One region of the Actinoplanes digitatis genome, then DNA from elsewhere that is predicted to be linked to it. Evidence: riboswitches for the same ligand, from Rfam matches in the RefSeq annotation. Region 1 holds a riboswitch; each other region holds the start of a gene.
The links. A riboswitch is a leader RNA that binds a small molecule or an ion and turns the genes downstream of it on or off. The one in region 1 is predicted to bind cyclic di-AMP.
Positions count from the first base shown of each region.

Region 1 (7,434 bases):
CGGCCCTGATCGGCTACCTGACCACGCCGCCGCCGGCCGTTGCGGTCCCGACGGCGCGGGTACCCGTCGGGCGCCGCGGTCCGGCCGCGGCGCTCGTGTCACACGGCCGCATGCTGCTCCTGGCCGGCGCGACGCTCGCGGCGGCGTCGGCGCTGACCTACCAGCTGGCCGAGGGCTTCTGACGCCCGCTCACGCTCGGCCGTAGACGGGTACCGTCGCGCCGCTCGTCGGCTTCGATCCGTCGCCGGCCAGGAAGGCGATCACCTGGGCGATGTCGGCCGGCGCGACCCAGCGCGAGAAGTCCGCGTCCGGCTGCCCGGCCCGGTTTGCGGGGGTATCGATCACGCTCGGCAGCACTGTGTTGCAACGCACACCGCTCTTTCGGTACTCGACCGCGACGGCGTTGGCGAAGGCCAGCACCGCGGCCTTGGCGGTCGCGTAACCGGCCGCGCCGGCGAACGGGGCCACGGCCGCGCGGGACGAGACGCACACCACCGAGCCGCCGCCGGCGTCAACCAGATGCGGCAGCGCCGCCGCCGTCACCAGGTAGGTCGGGCGCAGGTTCGCCCGGATGACCGCCTCGAAGTCCTCGATCGCCGTCTCGTGCACGAGGCCGCCGCCCGCGTACCCGCCGACCAGGTTGACCACGGCGCGCAGCGGCGCGTCCGGCTCACCCGCCGCGAGGGCAACGGCCGCCCGCACGTCCGCGGGCACGCTCAGGTCGGCCTCGATCCCGACGGCGCCCTTGGCGAGCCGGCCGACCGCGCCGGCCCGGACGGGAGCCACGACCCGCCAGTTCTGATCCCGCAGTATCTCGACGACGGCCTCACCGAGCCCGCCAACCCCACCCGTAACCAGCACGCTGCGCTCCATAGGGCTCACGTTAGCCGTGTGTTTTTGCTCACCATCGCGAGGATGGGCCGAAGGGTGCACCGCGCCGATCCGAACGGCCGTCATCCATGCGTGTGTCACCCGGGCGGGCTAGTGAACTGCGGCTCGTCGTGGCGCATCGTGGCAGTTGGTCCCGGTCCGAGCAGCGGCGGGATCTTTTGCCGTGGCATTTGCTTCAGGCCCGGCGACAACCTGTCGATGCAGGATGTGAACCCATTTGGCTACCCGGCCGTACTGGGTAGTGACGAGCATCGCAGGGAGACGCGTGATGCCCGTCGCTGTGACGAATGAGGGGCCGATGGTGTCATGTAGTAGGCGCAAGGGTATGCGTGTATCGACGCATCCACGCCGGGTGCGGCTCCGAATGCCTCTGAGAGGGCCTTCCTCAGTAAGTATGCATGCGGCTCTCAGGTGACACTCAGACATTCGTGACACTTTCGAACCACCAGCCGGAATCAGTACACGCCGTCTTCTGTTCATGTAGGTGTCCGCACCGCAATGCACGAGCAGCGGACGTTACGGGGAAGGCTGATGGACGCAGGTATTGCCCGTAACAGGGTTAGTGAAGGCAACGAGGGGACCGTGGGCAACGTGGAGAAGAACACCGTGATGCGGACCGACCAGGTCGCCGAGGAGCGCGACCTCGTCGGAGTCTACCTGCACGAGATCTCCCGGACGCCGCTGTTGGATGCCGCCCGGGAGGTCGACCTCTCGAAGGCAATCGAGGCCGGGCTCTACGCCGAGCACCTGCTCGACAGCGGCGAGGTCCGTCGCGGCGTGAGCCGGGAGGAACTGGAGCGACTGGCCACCGAGGGCAAGCGGGCGAAGGATCTCTTCATCCGCGCGAACCTGCGACTCGTCGTGTCGATCGCGCGTCGCTACGTGCGCTCGGGCATGCCGATGCTCGACCTCATCCAGGAGGGCAACACCGGCCTGGTCCGCGCCGTCGAGAAGTTCGACTACGAGCGCGGCTACAAGTTCTCCACCTACGCCACGTGGTGGGTCCGCCAGGCGATCAGCCGGGCGATCGCCCAGCAGGAGCGCACCGTGCGCCTGCCCGTGCACCTGGTCGAGGACGTCAACCGGATGCGCAACGTCACCCGCCAGCTCGTCCGCGAGCTCGGCGCCGACCCGGAGCCCGCGCAGGTCGCCGCGGCACTGGGCGTGACGGTGGAGCGCGTCACCGAACTGACCCGCTGGGCACAGGACACCGTTTCGCTGGACACCCCGGTGGGCGACGACGGCGACACGAACCTCGGCGACCTGGTCGCCGACAGCGACGCCCCGTCGCCGGAGGAGATCGTCCTGACCGCGCTGGAGCGTCAGCGCATCGAGGGCCTGCTGAACCACCTCGACGACCGGTCGGCGGGCATCATGCGCGCCCGCTACGGCCTCGAGGACGGTCGCGAGCACTCGCTGACCGAGGTGGCGTCGCGCTTCTCGCTCTCCCGCGAGCGGATCCGCCAGCTCGAGATCCAGGCGCTCGGCCGGCTGCGCGAGCTGGCCCGGGCCGAGGGCCTCCAGGCCGCGTAACCCGCAAGGAACGACAAGCCCACGATCAACGAAAAGGCCGGCACCCCCGAGGGGGCGCCGGCCTTTCGCCGTGACTGACCTTGCTCAGGTGACCCGGCCGTAGCCGTACGGGGTCATGATGTTGATCGACCGCTTCTTCACCGGCTGGCCCGCTCGGGACGCGTCGATGATCTGGCCGCCGCCGACATAGATGCCGACGTGGCCGAGGCTGCGGTAGAACACCAGGTCGCCGGCCTTCAGGTCGGACTTGCTGATCCTGGCGGTCGCGCTGTACTGCGCCGCGGCGTTGTGCGGCAGCGACTTGCCGGCCGCACGCCAGGCGGCGGAGGTCAGGCCGGAGCAGTCGTAGCCGTTCGGGCCGTCGGCGCCGTAGTCGTACATGACGCCGATGGCGTTGAAGGCGAACGTCACCGCCTTGCCGGCCGAGCCCGCGATGTTCGGGATGGGCCCCGTGTACCTGCTGCCGGTCTCGGTCGCCGAGCCGAACGCGGCGGTGCGCATCGCGAAGAGCTTCTTGAGGTCGCCCTCGATCTTCTTCTTGCGGTCCGACAGCTCCTTGAGCTCCGCGGCCTGCCGGTCCTGGGTCGCCTTGAGGGCGGTCTGACGATCGGCGAAGGTCTGCGTCGTCTCGGTGTATTTCTGGACGTCCCGGCTGCGGCTGCGGGAGATCTGCTCGAGGATGCTCATCCGCTCCATGAGGTTGTCGGATCCCTCGAGCATGACGTTCATGGTGCCGACGTTGCCGGTCTTGTAGGCCGACGACGCGATGGACTTCATCTGCGCGCTGGCCGCGACCAGGGCCACCTTGGCCGGCTCGAGCGAGGCGATGAGCTGCTTCTCGTCAGCCTTCGTCTTCTTCAGGCTGATCTTCATCTTGTTGTACGACTCGACGACGTCCTCGAGCTGGTCGGACGCCTTATCGATCTTCTTGGTGAGCTCGGCCTTCGACGGTTCCGCGTGTGCGGCGGTCGCGGAGGTGCCGGAGATCGCGATCGCCAGGACGGCGACCGCCAGCGCGCGGAGCCTGGTTCGGGCGTGTGGCAACGGTACGGGGCCTTTCTTCCGCTTGGCCGCCTACCGGGTTAGCTGACGGATTCGGGCGGGAAGAAGGCCCTACCGCTTGCGCGGATTCACCCCGATGCTGCTCGGTGGTTCCCCGGTTCGTCGCGGCGGAAGCGGTGACCCTGGGGGATCGGGGTCGTCCCATTTCCGCCGGCGAGGATTCGACGGCGCTGGCCGGCGCCACCGAGGGGTGTGGCTGCGGACCGGACCAACCGCATTAACTTATCGGCGCTCGGCATTAACACAAGAGCCAGAAGAGTGACTTGCGCCAATGATCACAAACATCGGAATGATCCGGATAGCGGGCGGCGACAAGGCCGATTCGCAGCGTGACTTTTGCCTACTCCGCCATGGCGGGTGGGGCGTCTACGGCCTCGACGGCCCACTTGTGCGTGACGACCCGTTCGGCCCAGAACGAGAAGAACGGGACCGTGCCGGCCAGCATCACGAGCAGCATCCGGCGCAGCGGCCACCCCACGCGGCGGCTCAGGTCGAACGTGGCGGCGAGATAGAGCATGTAGAGGAAGCCGTGGAACGGCCCGACGGCGGCCACCACCGTGTCGTCGTCGCCGATGTACTTCAGCGGCATGCCGACCACGACGAGCACGATCAGGACCACGCCGACGATCCAGGCGATGATCCGGTAGCGGGTGAGGGCTCCCTGCACGATCCACGTCCTTTGGTTCAACTGGTCTTGGTGCGGCGTCCGGGATAGTCGCCGGGCCGGGCCCCGGGGTGGGCGGCCAGCCAGCTCAGGTACTCGTTGTACGCCGCCAGCTCGGGGTCGTCGTCGGCGGGTGCCGCGCCGGCCACCGGGACACGGACCGGGCGGCGCACCGTCACCGGCTGGTCGCCCTGCGCGGGCTGCTCCGGCTCCTGGGCGTCCTGCTCCGGCGCGCGTCCCGCGCGGCGCTCCTGCTGGACCTCGCGGAACCACAGGAAGACGACGAACGCGGCGAACACCGGCCATTCGAAGGTGTAGCCCCAGCTGAGCGAGTTGCCGCCGGTGGCCCGGCTGAACTGCCACCAGCCCAGGCCCAGGAATCCGGCGACAAGCACCAGGGCGAGGGCGTGGCGCGCGATCCACGCGGGGGTCCACAGCCTCCTCATGTCGGTCAGCGTACCGGCGCGGGTTTCGCGGCATGATGATCGGGCAACCGGTTGCGTGAGGCACGTTCGGCGAATCAAGGCAGGTGGAGTCATGAAGGACGCCCGGCTCGGCCCCGGTGACGACCAGCCCGTCGTCTTCGAGACCGGCATCGACCCCGCGGGCCTGGCCGACGACGACCTCCTGCGCGAGCTGGCCAGCCTGCACCGGACCCGGCTCGACGCGTTGCGGCACGCACCAGAGGCGGCGCTGTCGACGCATCTGCGGCGCACGGCCGAGCTGGAGAGCGAATATCTGGCCCGGCACCCCGGCCGGGAGATCGATCCGTCCCGGCTCACCCAGGACTTCTGAGCGGCCCCGCCGCAGGTGTGGTCTGGGTCACAACGGCTACCGGAATCACCGCACCCCGCCGACGGTTGGGGTGGATGTCGGTGCGATCAGTGTCCCCGGGCCTCACCCTTTGCCTTCGCGGAATACCGTTCGGCTGGAGCCGCGTTGAGCCTTTCGCCGAGAGGCGACCTGCGCACCGACATCTTCATCTGCGCCGCTCCCGGGTTCCGGGGGCGGCGCACTTGTTTGCCCGCGAGGGGTTCGTAGCGGCCGGATTCGGGTAGTTGATCTCCATGGCCCACGACCATGCCGATCAGCGCGCCCTCGGAATGCCGGGAAGCCGTCACCGGGGCGCCCCGCGCCCGCCCTCGCGAGGCCGGGGCGGGCGTCCCGGATCCGTTCCCGGAGCGCCGCGGGAGAGCGGACCGTATCGCCCCGATGGGCACTCGGTAGTGGACACGACTTTCGTGTTCGCCGATGCGCATGGCAATATCGGGCAAATGTCAGCCCCGCAACGGAGCTCCGGGCGGCTCGCCTCGCATCGCGTTCCGCCGGCCTCCGGCACCCCGGGAAATCCTGCCGGCCAGACCCGCGCCGTGAGCCGTGTTCGCGTACCCCTGCCCGCCAAGTCCGGGTCGGCGGCCGGGGCCGTGACCGGCGAGCTGGCGGTGCCCGAGCCCCCCGTCACCGACCTCGTCCCGGCGATCCGGCCGGGCGACGGCCTTTCCGCGGGTCCGCATCCGGTGGAGCTCGCCGGGCTGCTGCACGAGCTGTCCGTCCGCATTCTCGGCGCCGACGCCGTGCCGCAGGCCCTGGACCGCCTCGCCGCCTTCGTGGCCGGCGCGGTTCCGGGCGTGCTGCGCTGCTCCGTGGCGCTGATCGGCGAGGGCGGCCCGCCCATGCTGGCCGCCTCCGGCGCCAGGGCGAAGGCCCTTGACGACCGGCAGTACGGCACCGGGAACGGCCCCGGTCTCGAGGCCGCCCGCAACCGCGTGCTGGTCACCGCCGGCGAGCTGCAGTCCGACCCGCGCTGGCCCGAGCTCGCCGAGTGCGCCCGCGCCGAGGGGGTGTACGGCGTCGTGTCGTTCCCGCTCGACGTGCAGCGCACCTCGGTCGGCTCGCTGAGCCTCTTCGTCGGCCAGCCGGGCGGCATCGCCCCCGATCTGCTGCTCACCACCATGGCGGTGGTCAACCAGGCCGAGGTTCTGCTGGGCGAGCTGCGCAGGCGCGAGGGGCTGAGCGAGGGCGCCACCGTCGACCGGGCGGCCGGCGTGATCATCGCGCAGCGCGGCTGCGGCGTGCAGGAGGCCTACGACGTGCTGCGGGAGACCGCGCAGCGCCTCGGCATGGACCGCCGGGCGGTCGCCGAGCGGCTGATCGCGGCGGCCGCCCGCAACGCTGAGGGCTGAAGGGCTACTTCGTCACGTGCTGGACCACCTCGAACTCCAGCAGGCTGGCGCCCGAGGCGACGGGGCGGGCGCGCTCCCCGGCGTGTGCCGCGCGACCGCTTCCTTCTGACCATGCTCTGAAGGCTTCATCGTTCGACCAGCGGGTGACTACGAAGTAGCGGGTCTCGCCCGCCACCGGGCGCAGCAGCTCGAAAGACAGGAAACCGGGCGCGTTCTCCACGGCTCCCTGCCGCGCTGCGAAGCGCTTCTCCAGCTCGGGACCGGCGCCCTCGGGCACCTCGATTGCGTTGATCTTCACGACTGCCATACGACAAAGGGTACGAGCGCGCGCTGCGCCCGTACCCGATGGTCGTCGGTCTGTCGTCAATAGGAGCTTTTGATCTCCGCGTCGGGGCCGGCGCCGACCCCGCCGGGCACACCGTCGCAGTTGGCCGCGGCCGCGGCGTCGTCGGCGCGCTGCTGCTGCGCCGACCGCTGTGCCAGTGGGATCTCCGGCAGGAAGAGCACCACGATCAGGCCGATCAGCATGATGGCCAGCGCCATCAGGTAGACCACCTGGAAGCTGTCGGAGAAGCCGGCCTTGAACGGGTGCGCCATGACGTCGGACAGCTTGCCGATGAACGACGTGTCGCTCAGCCCCTCGTGCTGCGCCTGCTGGAGGATCTTCAGCTGCGCCGGGTCCGATGCCGCCTGCTGGTACGCGGGCGTCTCCCGCGCCGCCGTCAGCTCGTCGTTGATGTTTCCCGGTAGCACGTTGAAGAGCACCGACAGGAAGATCGCGGTGCCCAGCGTGCCGCCCATCGACCGGAAGAAGGTGACAGTGCTGGTCGCGACGCCGATCTCCCGCGGCGACACCGCGTTCTGCACCGCGGTGATCATCGGCTGCATGTTGCCGCCCAGGCCGAGGCCCATCAGCACCATGATCAGCATGGTGCGCCACAGTGGGGTGTCCGCGTCGATCAGCGCGAACAGGGCCAGCGCGGTCGCCATCAGCACGCTGCCGATGATCGGGAAGATCCGGTAGCGGCCGGTCCGGGCGATGAGCTGGCCGGCGGTGATCGAGCCGGCCATGATGCCGGCCACGAACGGGATCATCTCCAG
Region 1 covers NZ_JACHNH010000001.1:7,514,853-7,522,286, reverse strand. Annotated here, with positions in the region: gene BJ971_RS33030 (dTMP kinase) at 1-182, shown strand, start outside; gene BJ971_RS33025 (SDR family NAD(P)-dependent oxidoreductase) at 190-873, opposite strand; gene BJ971_RS33020 (sigma-70 family RNA polymerase sigma factor) at 1,423-2,424, shown strand; gene BJ971_RS33015 (C40 family peptidase) at 2,509-3,468, opposite strand; cyclic di-AMP (ydaO/yuaA leader) riboswitch at 3,481-3,606, opposite strand; gene BJ971_RS33010 (DUF3817 domain-containing protein) at 3,827-4,153, opposite strand; gene BJ971_RS33005 (hypothetical protein) at 4,171-4,596, opposite strand; gene BJ971_RS33000 (DUF6158 family protein) at 4,688-4,945, shown strand; gene BJ971_RS32995 (GAF and ANTAR domain-containing protein) at 5,521-6,333, shown strand; gene BJ971_RS32990 (antibiotic biosynthesis monooxygenase family protein) at 6,338-6,640, opposite strand; gene BJ971_RS32985 (MDR family MFS transporter) at 6,697-7,434, opposite strand, start outside.

Region 2 (7,434 bases), 840 kb from region 1:
CACTATCTCGAGTACCATTTCGAGCTTGTTGCTCCACCGGCGGTAGATTGCCGTCTTGCCGACACCCGCGCGGCGGGCAACTGCCTCGATGGAGAGCCGTCCGTAGCCGACCTCGGCCAGCTCGTTCATGACCGCATTCCGAATGGCCGCGGTGATGTCCCCGCGGAGCACCGCCGCTCCGGCGGGTGCACGTTTCGCTGTTGCCACGGTCTCACTATACGCGAGGACGCAACGGTTGCGTTCCGGCGCCCGGTCGGATAGTTTCGGGCCAGCGTCGATACGAACCCGTTCCATCGCGCACACTTGTACCTGTGTCCCCGGACGATTCAACCAGGTCCTCGGCCCCCATCGGACCGACAAGATCGGAGCGCCACCCCATGCCCCCTACGGCGGTCGCCGATTCCGACACCGGCCTCGCGCTCAAGGAGCTGGCCCGCACGCACGGCCTGAGCGCCGCCGGCAAGCTGCCCAGCCTGCGCGACTACTCGCGGCAGCTCTGGTCATACCGGCACTTCATCGCGTCGTACGCGAACGCCAAGGTCAGCTCGTCGCTGGGCCGCACCAAACTCGGCGCCTTCTGGCAGGTGCTGACGCCGCTGATCAACGCGGCCGTGTACTACGTGATCTTCGGTGTGCTCCTGAACACCCAGCGGGGCGTCGACAACTTCGTCGCGTACCTCTGCATCGGTGTCTTCGTCTTCGGTTTCACCCAGTCGGTGGTGCAGTCCGGCATCCAGTCGATCAGCTCCAACATGGGCCTGATCCGGGCACTGCACTTCCCGCGGGCCAGCCTGCCGCTCGCCATCACCATGGTCGAGATTCGCAACATGTTCGCCTCGATGGCGGTCCTCATGGTCATCGTGCTGGCCTTCGGCGAGCCGATCACCTGGGAGTGGCTGCTGATCATCCCGGCCTTCGTGCTTCAGTCGATCTTCAACGCGGGCCTGGCCATGGGTACGGCCCGGCTGGGCTCCAAGGTCGCCGACTTCAAGCAGCTGGTGCCGTTCATCATGCGGATCTGGCTGTACGGCTCGGCCGTGCTCTACCCGGTGACCCAGTTCTCCGATCACCTGAGCGGCTGGAAGCTGTACCTGGTCGAGGCCAACCCGCTGCTGATCTTCATCGAGCTGATGCGGCACGCGCTGATGGAGGACGTCACGCTGGCGGCCTCGGCCCCGGTGCTCTGGCTCCAGGCGATCGGCTGGACCGCGCTGGTCGGACTCGGCGGTTATGTCTACTTCTGGCGCGGAGAGAAGGGTTACGGCCGTGGCTGACAACTCCAGCACCGACCGGCGCGAACCGACGGTCATCGTCGACGACGCACACGTGGTCTACCGGGTGCACCAGGCCGCCACGGCCGGCACCGGCAGCCCGCTGGCGAGCTTCAAGCGGCTCGTCACCGGCACCAAGCCGGCCACGCTGCGCGAGGTGCACGCGATCAAGGGCGTCAGCTTCGTCGCGTACAAGGGCGAGGCCGTCGGCCTGATCGGCACCAACGGCTCCGGCAAGTCAACCCTGCTGCGCGCGATCGCCGGGCTGCTCCCGGTCGAGCGGGGCGCGATCTACGCGGCCGGCCAGCCGTCGCTGCTCGGCGTCAACGCGGCCCTGATGAACGACCTGCCGGGCGAGCGCAACGTCGTGCTCGGCTGCCTGGCGATGGGCATGTCACCGGCCGACGTGAAGTCCCAGGTGAAGGACATCATCGAGTTCTCCGGGATCAACGAGCGCGGCGACTTCAGCTCGCTGCCGATGCGCACCTACTCCTCCGGCATGTCGGCGCGGCTGCGGTTCTCGATCGCGGCGGCGAAGAAGCACGACGTGCTGCTCATCGACGAGGCGCTGGCCACCGGTGACGCGAAGTTCCGCCGGCGCAGCGAGCAGCGGGTCCGCGACCTGCGGGCCGAGGCCGGCACGGTCTTCCTGGTCAGCCACAGCGAGCAGTCGATCCGGGACACCTGCGAGCGCAGCATCTGGCTCGAGTCGGGGCTGATCCGGGCGGACGGCCCGACCGAGGACGTGCTGAAGGAGTACGAGGCCTACGTCAAGCGGTAGGCCCCGCACCCTGTCAGCTAGCGCATCGAGAGATGCACGTGGTTCGTGTGATCACTCGAGGGGTCGCCGTTACCCCTCGAGTACGCCTTCCAGCCGCTGCTGGGCAGCCAGATCCGCTTGAACCAGATCACGTAGAGCACGCCCAGCGCGCTGGCGTTGTTGATGAAGTAGTTCGCCAGCCGGTTGCCGTACGTCCTGCTGCTGCCCGAGGCGACGCCTCCGAAGCCGTTCTTGTCGGCGGCGAAGTCGCAGGCCCGGCCCTTCGGATGCTCACCGCTGTTCTGCGTGCGGAAGCACGCGACGAAGTGGGTGAAGCCGTCCTTCTGCGCCTCCTTCATCGCGTGCAGGGTGCGCGCCGTGATGCAGCCGGACGTGGTCGGGTCGTTGACGCTGCATGACTGGTTCGGCAGCGACCCGTCGGAGTTACGCGGCGCGGCCGCGGCCCGCAGGCTGCTGCCGCCGTCGCTGCTGCCACCGCTGCTGGAGTCGGCGCCGCTCGACGACTCCTCCTCGACGCCGTTCGCCGCGTTGGCCGCCTTGAGGGCGCCCTCCGCCTGTGCCTTGCGCTTGGCCATGATCTCGACCTGGCGCTGCTGATCGCGGATCTCGGCGTCGATCTCGGCCTTCGCCCGCTCCTGCCGGCTCCGGGAGTCCTTGAGATCACGCACCGCGCGGTCCTGCTTGACGGCGACCGTCTCGAGGATCTCCGCGCGGTCCAGCATGCTGCCGGTCGAGTCGGCGTTGAGCAGGGCGGTCATCGGCCCGAGGCGCCCGACGCGATACGACTGCTGGACTATGTCGTCCAGCGCCGCCTGCCGGGGGCCGAGCTCGGCGTCGATCTCCTTGAGCTTGGCGATCAACTGCTGCTGGCGCGTCTTGGAGCGGGCCAGGGCCTCCTTGGCCTCGACGAAGCCCTTGGACGCCGCCTCGAGCTGCTGCACCAGTGACTTGGAGCCACCCTCGCCGTCGTCGCCGGAGTCGCCGGGCGCGGCGAGCGGGCGGGGTGCGGCGGAGGCTGGGGACGGGGCGGTCAGCGCCAGCCCCGAGGTGGCGACGAGCGCGGCCAGGACGGCCGCTAATCGTCGGCGGGCAGGTTTGAGCCTCAAGTGCTTTCCTTCCGTCGGCCGCCGACCGGGTTAGCTGACGGGTTCGGGACGGAAGCGATCCCTACAGGTCCGTGCCTGCGGCTCGGACCCGATTCACCCCATTACTCGGTTGGTTCCCCGGCTCGCCATGCGGCGATTAGGCGACGGTCTCCGCGGAGACCGTGACGAACACTACCCATCGATGCTAGGAATCGACAGGTGTCGTACTTAGGGCAACAATGCCGCCACTCGGCGTAATTTCGGCGCGATAAGAATGCAGTGACTCACACCGATGGCCCGCCCGGCGTTAACCACCTGGGCCATTCCATCGAAATGTAACGGAAAGTCGTTGCGGGGTAACGCTTTTACGGCCGTCGTGGAGACTGGCAGACGGCCCGTTGTCGGGTAAGCTGGCCGCCGGTTACTGCCAAGGAAGGCACCGCCCCCAAGGTGCCGGCAGTCCACCGCCTAATCGCCGCGAGGCGAGCCGGGGAACCACACGTAGTAGTGGGGTGAATCCACTTAACAGTGGTAGGGATTGCTTCCGTCCCGAACCCGTCAGCTAACCCGGTCGGCGGCCACGCGGAAGGATTCTGAATGACGGCAAGACCCCGCCGGTGGCTGGTCCTCGCCCTGGCACCGCTCGTCGCGGTCACGATGCTGCTCGTGCCCGCCGGCCCGGCAAACGCCGACCCGGACGACAAGAAGACGTCGACCGCCGACGACGGCGAAGACGACCCGCTCCTCAACGAAGTGCTCGACTCCACCGGACGACGCTTCGTCGCGGCGAAGTCGGCGGTCGCGAAGTCGACGAAGACGCAGCTCGGCCTGGCCCTCAAGGTCAAGGACGCCGAGGCCCGCCGGGACGCCATGCTTCCCGAGGTCGGCGCCGTCGCGGCACAGCAGTACCGCACCGGCGGCATCTCCACCATGGGCTTCCTGCTGAACACGGACGGCCCGGAAGGCTTCCTCAAGAAGGCGGTCTCCCTCGAGGAGATCAGCGCCCTCAACGACGGCAAGCTGCACGCGCTGTACCAGGCGATCGACGACGTCAACACCGCCAAGGCCCGCCTCGACCAGGAGGTCAAGGCACAGCAGCAGAACCTCGCCGCGATGAAGAAGCAGAAGCAGTCGGCGGAGAAGGCCCTGGCGAAGGTCGGCGGCAACATCGTGACCGGCGGTTTCGTGCTCGTCAATTCGCCGGTGGCCGCCGCGGCTCCGCGTAACTCCGACGGCGAGTTCAGTCCCGAGTCGTGCAGCGTTAACGACCCCACGACCAGCGGCTGCATCACCCCGCGGACCTTCCACATGTACAAGGAAGTGAAGAAGGCGAACTTCAAGCGGTTCGTCGGCTGCCACCGCAACGGGGGCCCGTTCGAGCATCCGAAGGGCCGGGCCTGCGACTGGTCGCTGCAGAAGAGCGGCTTCTCGCCCTGGCACAACCAGGACACCCGGGAGTACGGCAACAACCTGATGGCGTTCCTGGTGCGCAACGCCGACAGGCTGGGCATTCTCTACGTCATCTGGAACAAGCAGATCTGGTTCCCGGCGACTGGCTGGAAGTCATACTCCGGACCGAGCGACCACACGGACCACGTGCACGTGTCGATGCTCTGATCCCCGCGCCAAAAGAAAGCCCCCGTCCTGGCGGACGGGGGCTTTCTTGTCTGCCGAGGTCGGCGGTCAGCTGCCGGTGGCCCGCCGGACCGGGGCACGACCGAACGGCTGGTTCGGCTGCGGTCCGGTCGGCGGCGCCGGCGGGATGGCCAGCACGACCGGCTTCACCTGGGTGATCGTGACCTCCTTGCCGTGGTGCAGGAGGTCCAGCCGGGCCGAGCCGCCGCCGTTGCGCAGCGAGTAGGTGACCTCGTCGGCCGTCACCTCCACCCGCAGCCGCAGACCGCGCCAGAGCAGCGAGAACTCCAGCGCGTTGATCCGGCTCGGCAGGCGCGGCGCGAACGACAGCTGCCCGCCCGAGTCCCGCATGCCGCCCAGTCCCGCCACCAGTGCGATCCAGGAGCCGGCGAGCGACGCCACGTGCACGCCGTCGCGGGCGTTCTGGTGCAGGTCGTGCAGGTCCATCAGGGCGGCCTCGCCCAGGTAGTCATGGGCCAGCTCGAGGTGACCGACCTCCGCGGCCATGACGGCCTGGATACACGCCGACAGCGACGAGTCCCGCACGGTACGCGAGTCGTAGTACGCGAAGTTGCGGGCCTTCTCCTCCGGCGTGAAGGCGTCGCCGCGCACGTACATCGCCATGACCAGGTCGGCCTGCTTGACCACCTGCTTGCGGTACAGGTCGAAGTACGGGTAGTTCAGCAGCAGCGGGTACGCCTCCGGCGGGGTGTTCTCGAAGTCCCACTCCTGAAGCCGGGTGAAGCCCTCCGACTGCTGATGCACCCCGAGCTCCCGGTCGTACGGGATGTGCACGGACGCCGCCGCGTCCCGCCACGACGCCGACTCCTCGCCGTCCACGCCCAGCCTGCGGGCGAGGTCGGGATGCCGCTTCACCGCGTCCGCCGCGGCGAACAGGTTCTGCTGCGCCATCAGGTTGGTGTAGATGTTGTCGTTGACCACGGCCGTGTACTCGTCCGGGCCGGTGACGCCGTCGATGTGGAAGCGGCCGTGCCGGTCGTGGTGGCCCAGCGAACGCCACAGCCGGGCGGTCTCGACCAGCAGCTCGAGGCCGACCTCGCGCTCGAAGTCGAAGTCACCGGTCGCCGAGACGTAGCGGCGCACGGCGTCGGCGATGTCGGCGCCGATGTGGAAGCCGGCCGTGCCGGCCGGCCAGTAGGCCGAGCACTCCTGCCCGCGGATGGTGCGCCACGGGAAGGCCGCGCCTTGCAGGCCGAGGGTCTGCGCGCGCTCCCGGGCCAGATCCAGCGTCGAGTGCCGCCAGCGCAGCACGTCCGCGGCCGCGGACGGCTGGGTGTAGGTCAGGGCCGGCAGCACGAACGTCTCGGCGTCCCAGAACGTGTGGCCGTCGTAGCCCGGGCCGGTGAGGCCCTTGGAGCCGATCGGCCGCTGCTCGGCGCGGGCGCCGGATTGCAGCATGTGGAAGAGGCCGAAGCGCACCGCCTGCTGCACCTCCGGGTCACCCTCGACCTTGACGTCGGAGTGGTCCCAGAACGCGTCGAGGTAGTCGCGCTGCGCCTCGACCAGGCCCTCCCAGCCGTCCAGCCGGGCGCTGGCCAGCGCGGCGCCGACCTGGTCGCGCACCGCGGGCAGCGAACGGTTGCTGGACCAGCCGTACGCGGCCAGCTTGACGACGCGCAGCTTCTGCCCCGGCTCGAGCTTGCAGGCCACCGTGGTACGCAGCCAGTCCGGGTGCCCCTCGGTGGTGACGGCGTGCTTGCCCGGCGCCTCGACGAGGTGCTCCATCGCCGCGGCCATCCGCAGGTCGCTGGCCTTGGTCCGGTGCACGAGCAGGCCGCCGGTGCGCTGCTCCAGCAGCTCCTCGGCCTGGAGCGGGTGGTCCAGCACCGCGGCGACGCGGGGGTCCTTGCTGGTCGGCGGGAGCTGCTCGTTCGCCACCAGCTCGGACTGGAGGATCAGCCGGGCGGGTGAGTCGACCGCCTCGACCTCGTAGAGGAACGCGACGACCGCCCGCTGGGTGAACGACACCAGCCGGACCGTGCGCACCCGGATCGCCTGGCCGGACGGGGAGATCCACTCCACTATCCGCTCGAGCGTGCCCGCGCGCAGGTCCAGGGTGCGCTCGTGGGAGCGCAGCTCGCCGTACCGCACGTCGAAGGGCTCGTCGTCGACGAGGAGCCGCATGAGCTTGGCGTTGGTGACGTTGACCATCGTCTGGCCCGACTCGGGGAACCCGTAGCCCGCCTCGGCGTACGGCAGCGGCCGCAGCTCGTAGAACGAGTTCAGATAGGTGCCGGGCAGGCCGTGCGGCTCGCCCTCGTCCAGGTTCCCGCGGATGCCGATGTGGCCGTTGGACAGGGCGAATACGGACTCGGACTGAGCCATCAGGTCCAGGTCCAGCCGGGTCTCCCGGATATGCCAGGGATCGACGGGGTAGGCCCGTTCACGGATCACGGTGGTGCCTCTCGCACTGAAAAGGAAAGAAAGTCTGTGGGGTTTACTTCAGGAGTTCGGCGAGGTCCTGCACGACGATGTCGGCGCCGTGTGCGCGCAACGCGTCGGCCTGGCCGACCCGGTCGACGCCGATCACGATGCCGAATCCGCCGGCCTTGCCCGCGGCCACGCCGGCCAGGGCATCCTCGAACACGGCGCAGTTTGCGGGATCCACGCCGAGCAGTTTGGCGCCGTACAGGAAGGTGTC
Region 2 covers NZ_JACHNH010000001.1:8,358,137-8,365,570, forward strand. Annotated here, with positions in the region: gene BJ971_RS37015 (TetR/AcrR family transcriptional regulator) at 1-171, opposite strand, end outside; gene BJ971_RS37020 (ABC transporter permease) at 378-1,274, shown strand; gene BJ971_RS37025 (ABC transporter ATP-binding protein) at 1,231-2,052, shown strand; gene BJ971_RS37030 (coiled-coil domain-containing protein) at 2,070-3,158, opposite strand; cyclic di-AMP (ydaO/yuaA leader) riboswitch at 3,162-3,311, opposite strand; cyclic di-AMP (ydaO/yuaA leader) riboswitch at 3,593-3,729, shown strand; gene BJ971_RS37035 (coiled-coil domain-containing protein) at 3,735-4,754, shown strand; gene BJ971_RS37040 (glycoside hydrolase family 65 protein) at 4,821-7,187, opposite strand; gene BJ971_RS37045 (HAD family hydrolase) at 7,231-7,434, opposite strand, start outside.
Region 2: another riboswitch for cyclic di-AMP. It lies ahead of BJ971_RS37035 (coiled-coil domain-containing protein); the one in region 1 lies ahead of BJ971_RS33015 (C40 family peptidase).

Region 3 (7,434 bases), 3.4 Mb from region 1:
GTCAGCAGGCGGGCGTCGGCCGGGTCGGTGGCCAGGGCCGCGCGCAGCGTCGACTCGGCGTCGGCGTAGCGGCCGGCCTCGGCGAGGTGCCAGGCCCTGCGGTACGCGTCCTCCCCGCTCACAGCAGCTTGCGCTTCTTCAGGTACGCGGCCAGGTCGTCGTACTCGCCGCTCTCGTTGCCGAACATGGCGACGTTGCGGGCGGAGGCGAACCACGCGCCGGTGGACGGGCGCACCTCGCCGATGGCGGCGGTCATGTCCTGCTGGGAGATCATCCGGACCTGGCCGGTGGTGATCGCGTCGCGCATCGCGAACTCGGCCGCGGTCTCGCACACGTGTGCCAGGTCGGCGCCGGAGAAGTGCTCGGTGCCGGCCGCGAGGGCGCTCAGGTCGATGTCGGCGATGGGCCGGTCGCGCAGGTGGTATTCGAGGATGGCGGCGCGGGCGGCCGCGTCGGGCGGCAGGACCAGCACGGTCCGGTCGAGGCGGCCGGGGCGGCGCAGGGCGGCGTCCACGTCCCAGGGCGCGTTCGTCGCGGCCAGCACGAAGACGCCGTCGTTGTTGCCGTCGACGCCGTCCAGCTCGGCGAGCAGCTGGTTGACCAGGGTGCGCATGGCCGAGGAGCCGAGCTGGTTGCGCTTGTGCCCGAGCGCGTCGATCTCGTCGAGGAGCAGCACGCACGGGGCGTGGGTTCGGGCGGCCGCGAACAGGTCGTGCAGGTTGCGCTCGGAGCTGCCGACCCACATGTTGAGCACGTCGACGATCGAGAGCGAGATGAAGCCGGCGCCCATCTCCCCGGCGACCGCCCGGGCGAGGAAGGTCTTGCCGCAGCCGGGCGGGCCGTAGAGCAGCAGCCCGCCGCGCAGGCTCTTGCCGAACAGGGTGCGCAGCTCCGGGTTGCGCAGCGGACCGAGGAACGCGAGCTCGAGCCGCTTCTTCACCTCGTCCATGCCGCCGACGTCGGCGAGGGTGACGGTGGCCCGCTCGACGTCGTGCGCCCGGTCGTCCGGGCCCCGGACCGGCTCGGGCTCGTCGCCGGCGGGCACGAAGCGCGGCGGCACGACACCCTGGAACTGGTCCTCCATGGCGGCCCAGTCGACGCCCGGCCGCGCCGGCGGCGCCGCGGGTGAGACCGGTGCCGCCGGGGCCGGCGGCTCGCCGCCGAGCGCGGCGGCCATCAGCCGGCGGGCCGCGTCGTCGCCGGGGTCGCGGGCCAGGACCTGCGCGGCGTGCCCGACCGCCTCGCCGGGCCGCCCGGCGGCCAGCAGCAGCTCGGCCAGGTGCCGCCGCAGCGGCAGGTCGTCCGGCCGCGCGGCGACCGCCGCGAGCAGACTGTCGATCAGGCTGTCGCTCATGAGAGGCGATTATGCCCGGCGGCCGCGAGCGGTCAGGCGGCCCAGGTCCCGAGGGTGGCGAAGAACGCGATCACGTCGGCGGCGAGCTCCTCGGGCACCTCCAGGGCGGCGAAGTGCCCGCCGCGCGGCAGCTCGGTCCAGTGGCGGATGTCGTAGGTGCGCTCGGCCAGCGGGCGCACCGACAGCAGGATGTCGTGCGGCAGCACGGCGACGCCCATCGGCACCGGGCAGGGCACGCCGTAGCCGCTCTCCTTGCCCAGCCGGGCCGACGAGCCGGCCGTGCGGGTCAGCCAGTAGATCGACACGTCGGTGAGCAGGACGTCGTCGCTGATCTTCGACGCCGGGTCGGCCCACTCGGTGAACTTCTCGGCGACCCAGGCGAGCTGGCCGACGGGCGAGTCGGTGAGGGCGTACGAGATCGTCTGCGGGCGGGTCGCCTGCAGGACCTGGTAGCCGGGCCGGTTCGCGGCGAAGGCCGCGGTCCGCTCGGCGCGCTCGGTGTCGGACTCGGACAGCCCGGCGGTCGGCCCGGTCAGCGGCAGGTAGTTGACGTGGACGCCGACCACCCGCTCGGGCGCGACCGTGCCCAGCGCCCGGGCGATGCCGGAGCCCCAGTCGCCGCCCTGCGCGCCGAACCGCGGGTAGCCGAGCCGGGTCATCAGCTCGGCGAACGCCCGGGCGATCCGGTGCTGGTCCCAGCCGCGCTCCGCGGTCGGGCCGGAGAACCCGAAGCCCGGGATCGACGGGATCACCAGGTGGAAGTGGCCGGTCAGCGGCTCGATCATGTCGAGGAAGTCCAGCACCGAGCCGGGCCAGCCGTGCACGAGCAGGAGCGGCAGCGCGTCCGGGTTCGCGGACCGCACGTGCAGGAAGTGCACCCGCTGCCCGTCGATCCGGCTGACGAACTGCGGGTACGCGTTGAGCGCCGCCTCGTGCCCGCGCCAGTCGTAGCCGGTGCGCCAGTGCTCGGCCAGGTCGCGGACCCGGGACAGCGGGATGCCGTAGTCCCAGCCCGCGCCGGGCAGCTCGTCGGGCCAGCGGGTGCGGGCGAGGCGGTCGGCGAGGTCGTCGAGGTCGGACTGCGGTACGGCTACCCGGAAGGGCTGAATATCGTTCATGCGACTAACGTTAGGCCGACTAACGTTAGGATGGCAAATGTTAGCCTGCACACATGGACGACCTCCCGAGCCGGCTGCTGACCCGGACCGCGGCGCTGGCACACCGCCTCGTCACCGAGCGTTTCGCCGAGATCGGCGCGCGCGGCTACCACTACCGGCTGCTCACGACGCTCATCGACGACGGGCCGGCCAGCCAGGCGGACCTGGGACGGCGCACGGACATCCACTTCAGCGACATGGTCGCGGCGCTCAACGAGCTGTCCGACGGCGGCTATGTCGAGCGCCGGCCGGACCCGGCCGACCGGCGCCGCAACACCGTCACGGTGACCGCGGCGGGACGCCGGCGCGCGGCGGCCCTGGCGCGGCGGGCCGCGGAGATCCAGGACGAGCTGCTCGCGCCGCTGTCGGCCGCCGAGCGCGGGGAGTTCGTGCGGCTGCTGCGCCTGGTCAGCTCAGCCGCGGCTGAAGGCTGAGCGCCACGTCGCGTGCCTGGCCGGGCGACGCGGCCGCGTCACCGGCGGACCAGACCTCCGAGAGCACGGCCTGCACGAAACCCCAGGCGACCACCCGCTCGACCGGCATGGCGAGGCCGTCCGCGAACTGCTCGACGCGCGCCGGGAGCAGGTCGAGCACGGGCTCGTCGCCGTCGAACGGGTTGTAGAGCACCGCGCCGATCTCGTAGCCGGGATCGCCGAGCACGCCGTGCGGGTCGATGGCCAGCCACGGCTCCCGGGTCCCGGCCAGCACGTTCTCGTGGTGCAGGTCGCCGTGCAGGACGACGCGGCGCGGCGCGGAGGCGCACAGCTCGCCGAAGAGCCCGGCGGCCCGCTCGACGAGGCGACGCGGAATGGGGCCGTCGCCCGGGAAACGCCGCAGGTACGCGGCGAACTCGTCCCCGTAGGTGGCGAGTTCCCGGCACGGCAGCCCGGGCGGCGCGGGCCGGTGCAGGCGCCGCATCATGGCGACGAGCACGGCCGTGGCCTGCTCGTCGTGTTCGCGGACCAGGGTGCGCAGCGTGCGCCCGGGCTCCACCCGCTCCAGCAGCAGCGCGCCGCGGTCCCGGTCGTGGTTCAGCAGCGCGGCCGCGCCCGCGCCGGCGAAGAACGACAGCGCACCGGCCTCCGACGCCAGGTCGGGCGCCGTCGGCACGCCGAGCTTGAGCACCGCCGGCGAGCCGTCGGCGGTGCGCACGGGCGCCACCCAGTTGAAGCTCAGCGGGTACGGCGCGCCGACGGTCAGCCGCCAGTCCCGGGCCACGGCGTCGATGAGCGCCGGCAGGCCGGCCAGCCAGTCGCGGCCGGCGTCGCCCCAGGCCGTGGCGACGTTGCGGGTGAAGCCCTCCGGAAACATCGGATCATTGTGGTACAGAAAAAGCCGCCACGGGTGTGGCGGCTTTCTCCGTGTGCTGCGCTGCCCAGGTCAGGCCGGCCGTCGGATGCCGGTGATGGCACCGCCGCGGTCGATCGAGGCCATGCGTACGTGGTCACCGGTGTGTGGCGCGTGAACCATGGTGTTGCCGCCAACATAGATGCCCACGTGGTGCACGGGACTGCCGTAGAAGACCAGGTCGCCCGGCTGCAGATCACTGCGGCTGACCGATCTGCCCTCCCTGATCTGGTCACCTGTGTAGTGCTCCAGGTGCACCCCGACGGCCGCCCACGCCACCTTGGTCAGGCCGGAGCAGTCGTAACCGCTCGGGCCCTCGGCGCCGAAGACGTAAGGCTTGCCGATGAGGTCGCACGCCCTCTGCGCCGCCCGGCCGCCCTTGTCGTTGGCGTAGTCGACCGGACAGGGTCCCGTCTTGAACTGACCGTCGTCGCCGCCGTTCGCGCCGTAGGCCTTGATCCGCAGCTTCTGCAGCTCGTCGACCTTCTTCTGGATTTCCTTCTTCTGCTGTCCCAGCAGCTTGTCGCGCGCCGCGACAGCATTGGTCAGGGTGTCCAGATCACGCCTGTCGGCCGAGAGCTTGTCACGCAGCTTCGACACGTCCGCGACCGACTCGCGCTGGTGCCGGCCGAGCTGGTCGAGGAACGTGAGCTTCTCGGTCAGGCCGGTCGGCGAGCCACTGACGATCATGGCCTTCAATGCGTTGGGCGAACCCTGCATGTAGGCCTGCCCCGCCATGGCGCCCACCTGCGACATGGCGAGATTGACTTGCAGCTCCAGCGGAGCGAGCCGCTTGTCGATCTTCTTGAGCTGTGCCCGGTTCTTGAGCAGCTGATTGTGCACGTTGTTGTACTGCTCGATGACCGGTTCCAGCTTGTTCCACTGCTCGTCGATCTGCTTTTCGATGCTCGACGGTGACGGCACCGCGTGTGCCACCCCGGGCGCGAGAAGAATCCCGACCGCGGCGACGGCGCACGCGACGCTGCGCAGAATTGCGGCGTGGCGCGCCTCAATCCGTTTCACGTAGGTGCAGTGTCCTTTCTTCCCTCATCCGCCGACCGGGTTAGCTGACGGGTTCGGGCGGGAAGCACGCCCGGCCACGATGGAGCTGTGGCTTGACCCCGGTTTCCTGGGTCCCCGGCTCGTGAAACACGATTAGGCGGTGGCCCGTCAGTTCGCCCGGGGGTTCGGACGAGGGGGGACTGCCGAGCCGGCACCACCGTACTCCCGATCAATGGGTAAGAGAACCCGGCATTACCAGGGCACACACCGCATAACACCCAGTGACCCTCAGTAATTAATGGAGACTTAAAGGGGCCACGCGGAGAAGGCCCGGTCCAGCCAGGGCAGCACCACGATCACTGTCGGTAACACCAGCAACCCGGCCGCCGCGCCGGCCGCCGCGACGGTCAGGCCGGCCGACCGCGGGTCGGCGCCGGCCAGCCGGTCCATCCGGCGCCGGCGCTCCGCCTCGGCCCCGCCGGCCCCGGCCGGCGCGTCCGGGCTGACCGCGTCGCCGAGCAGCGCGAGGGCCGTGCGCAGCGCGGCCGCGCCGCCGCGCCGCCGGGCCGCGTCGTCCGCGACCATCTCCAACAGCAGGTGTACGGCCTCGAGCGGCGCGCGGCTGCGCAGCGGGCGCGGCACTGCCCGGTAGAACGCGGTGAACGACTCCATCACCACGTCGTGGCGGTGCCGCAGGTGTGCCTGCTCGTGCGCGATGACGACGCCCACCTGCGCGGCGTCCAGGACCCGCAGCGCGCCACTGCTGAGCACCACCCGCGACGAGCGCCCCGGCAGGCAGTACGCGACCGGCAAGGGCCCGTGCAGCACCCGCAGCCCGTCGGGCACCTCGGCCGGCAGCTCGCCGTGCCGCTCGGCGGTGTCGAGCAGGTCGACGAGCATCCGGTGCCGGGCCCGGCGGGCCCGCGCCCGGGTGGCGACCCGGAACAGCGAGACCAGCAGCCGCAGGATGATCAGCGCGGCGACGGCGAGGGCGCCGATCAGCGCGGCCGCGCCCACCATCCGCCCCGAGCCCAGCTCGCTGACCAGCTCCTGCGGGCCGGCCAGCACCACGCCGAGCGCGCAGAGCACCCCGGCGAGGGTGACGCTCTGCCAGAGCAGCACCGCGGCGGCCGGCGCCCGGTCGGGCCAGCGTGCCGTCGCGAGGATCCCCGGAACGGCGAGGGACAGGGTCAGCCCGAGCGCGCCGAGCAGCAGCGCGGTCACCGGGCGGCGCCCGGGTCCCTCCGCGCCGCCTCGATCGCGGCGGTGAGCGCGGACGGGTCGATCCGGCCGACGAAGTGCGCGAGCGCCGCGTCGCGGACGCCGTCGGGCGCGGCGCTGAGCGCGTCGAGCATCAGGGCGGCCGTCATCTCCTCGCGGCTCTGCGCGGGCGCGTAGCGGTAGGCGCGGTCGGCGCGCTGCTGGAGCACGACGCCCTTCTTGGCGAGCCGGTCCAGCACGGTCATCACCGTCGTGTACGCCAGGTCGCGGTCGCGGCTCAGCCCGTCGTGCACCTGTCGCACGGTCAGCGGCGCGCACGCGTCCCACAACTGCGCCATGACCTCGCGCTCCAGGTCCCCCAGTGCCATGCGGCCCACTCTACTGCACAGCGTCGTACTACGACCCGTAGTATCTACTACGCATCGTCGTAGAGGGGGATCACCCATGGATGTGCTCGACCTGACCCGGCTCCAGTTCGCGGTGGTGACGATCTACCACTACTTCTTCGTGCCGCTGTCGATCAGCCTCGCCTGCGCCGCCGCCGGCCTGGAGATCGCCTGGCTGCGCACCGGCCGGGAGAACTACCTGCGGCTCACCAAGTTCGTCGGCGGGCTGCTCATCGTCACGTTCGCCGTCGGCGTCGTCACCGGGCTCGTGCAGGAGTTCCAGTTCGGCATGGCGTGGAGCAACTTCGCCCGCTTCTACGGCGACGTGTTCGGCCCGACGCTCGCCGTCGAGGGCATGCTCGCGTTCTTCCTCGAGGCCACGTTCCTGGCCCTGTGGTACTTCGGCTGGGACCGGCTGCCGCGGCGGCTGCACGCCGCGACGATCGTGGTCGTCGCCGTCGGCACGGTGCTGTCCGCGTTCATCATCCTGGCCGCGAACTCGTTCATGCAGAACCCGGTCGCCTACTCGCTGGACCCGGTCACCGGGCGGGCCCGCCTCGACGACTTCGGCGCCCTGCTGCTCAACAAGGTCAACCTGGCCGCGTTCCCGCACACCCTCGCCGGGGCGATCATGGTGGGCGGGTCGCTGCTGCTGGCCGTCGCCGTGCGGCGCACGGCGTCCGACGCCGGGTTCCACCCCCTCGCCCGCCTCGGCGCCTGGATGACCGTCGCGGGCGGCGCGCTGACCGCCCTGACCGGCGACCACCTCGGCAAGGTGATCACCGAGGTGCAGCCGATGAAGATGGCCGCCGCCGAGTCGCTGTACGAGACCACGACCGGCGCGCCGTTCTCGATCTTCGCGGTCGGCGACATCAGCGGCGGCAAGCCGTTCTTCAGCATCGAGGTGCCCTGGCTGCTCTCGATCCTGGCCAAGGGCGGCCCCGGCGCCGAGGTACAGGGCATCGAC
Region 3 covers NZ_JACHNH010000001.1:4,106,331-4,113,764, reverse strand. Annotated here, with positions in the region: gene BJ971_RS17890 (tetratricopeptide repeat protein) at 1-122, opposite strand, end outside; gene BJ971_RS17885 (AAA family ATPase) at 119-1,354, opposite strand; gene BJ971_RS17880 (epoxide hydrolase family protein) at 1,387-2,463, opposite strand; gene BJ971_RS17875 (MarR family winged helix-turn-helix transcriptional regulator) at 2,526-2,945, shown strand; gene BJ971_RS17870 (aminoglycoside phosphotransferase family protein) at 2,920-3,822, opposite strand; gene BJ971_RS17865 (C40 family peptidase) at 3,892-4,794, opposite strand; cyclic di-AMP (ydaO/yuaA leader) riboswitch at 4,896-5,030, opposite strand; gene BJ971_RS17860 (M56 family metallopeptidase) at 5,167-6,084, opposite strand; gene BJ971_RS17855 (BlaI/MecI/CopY family transcriptional regulator) at 6,081-6,449, opposite strand; gene BJ971_RS17850 (cytochrome ubiquinol oxidase subunit I) at 6,526-7,434, shown strand, end outside.
Region 3: another riboswitch for cyclic di-AMP. It lies ahead of BJ971_RS17865 (C40 family peptidase); the one in region 1 lies ahead of BJ971_RS33015 (C40 family peptidase).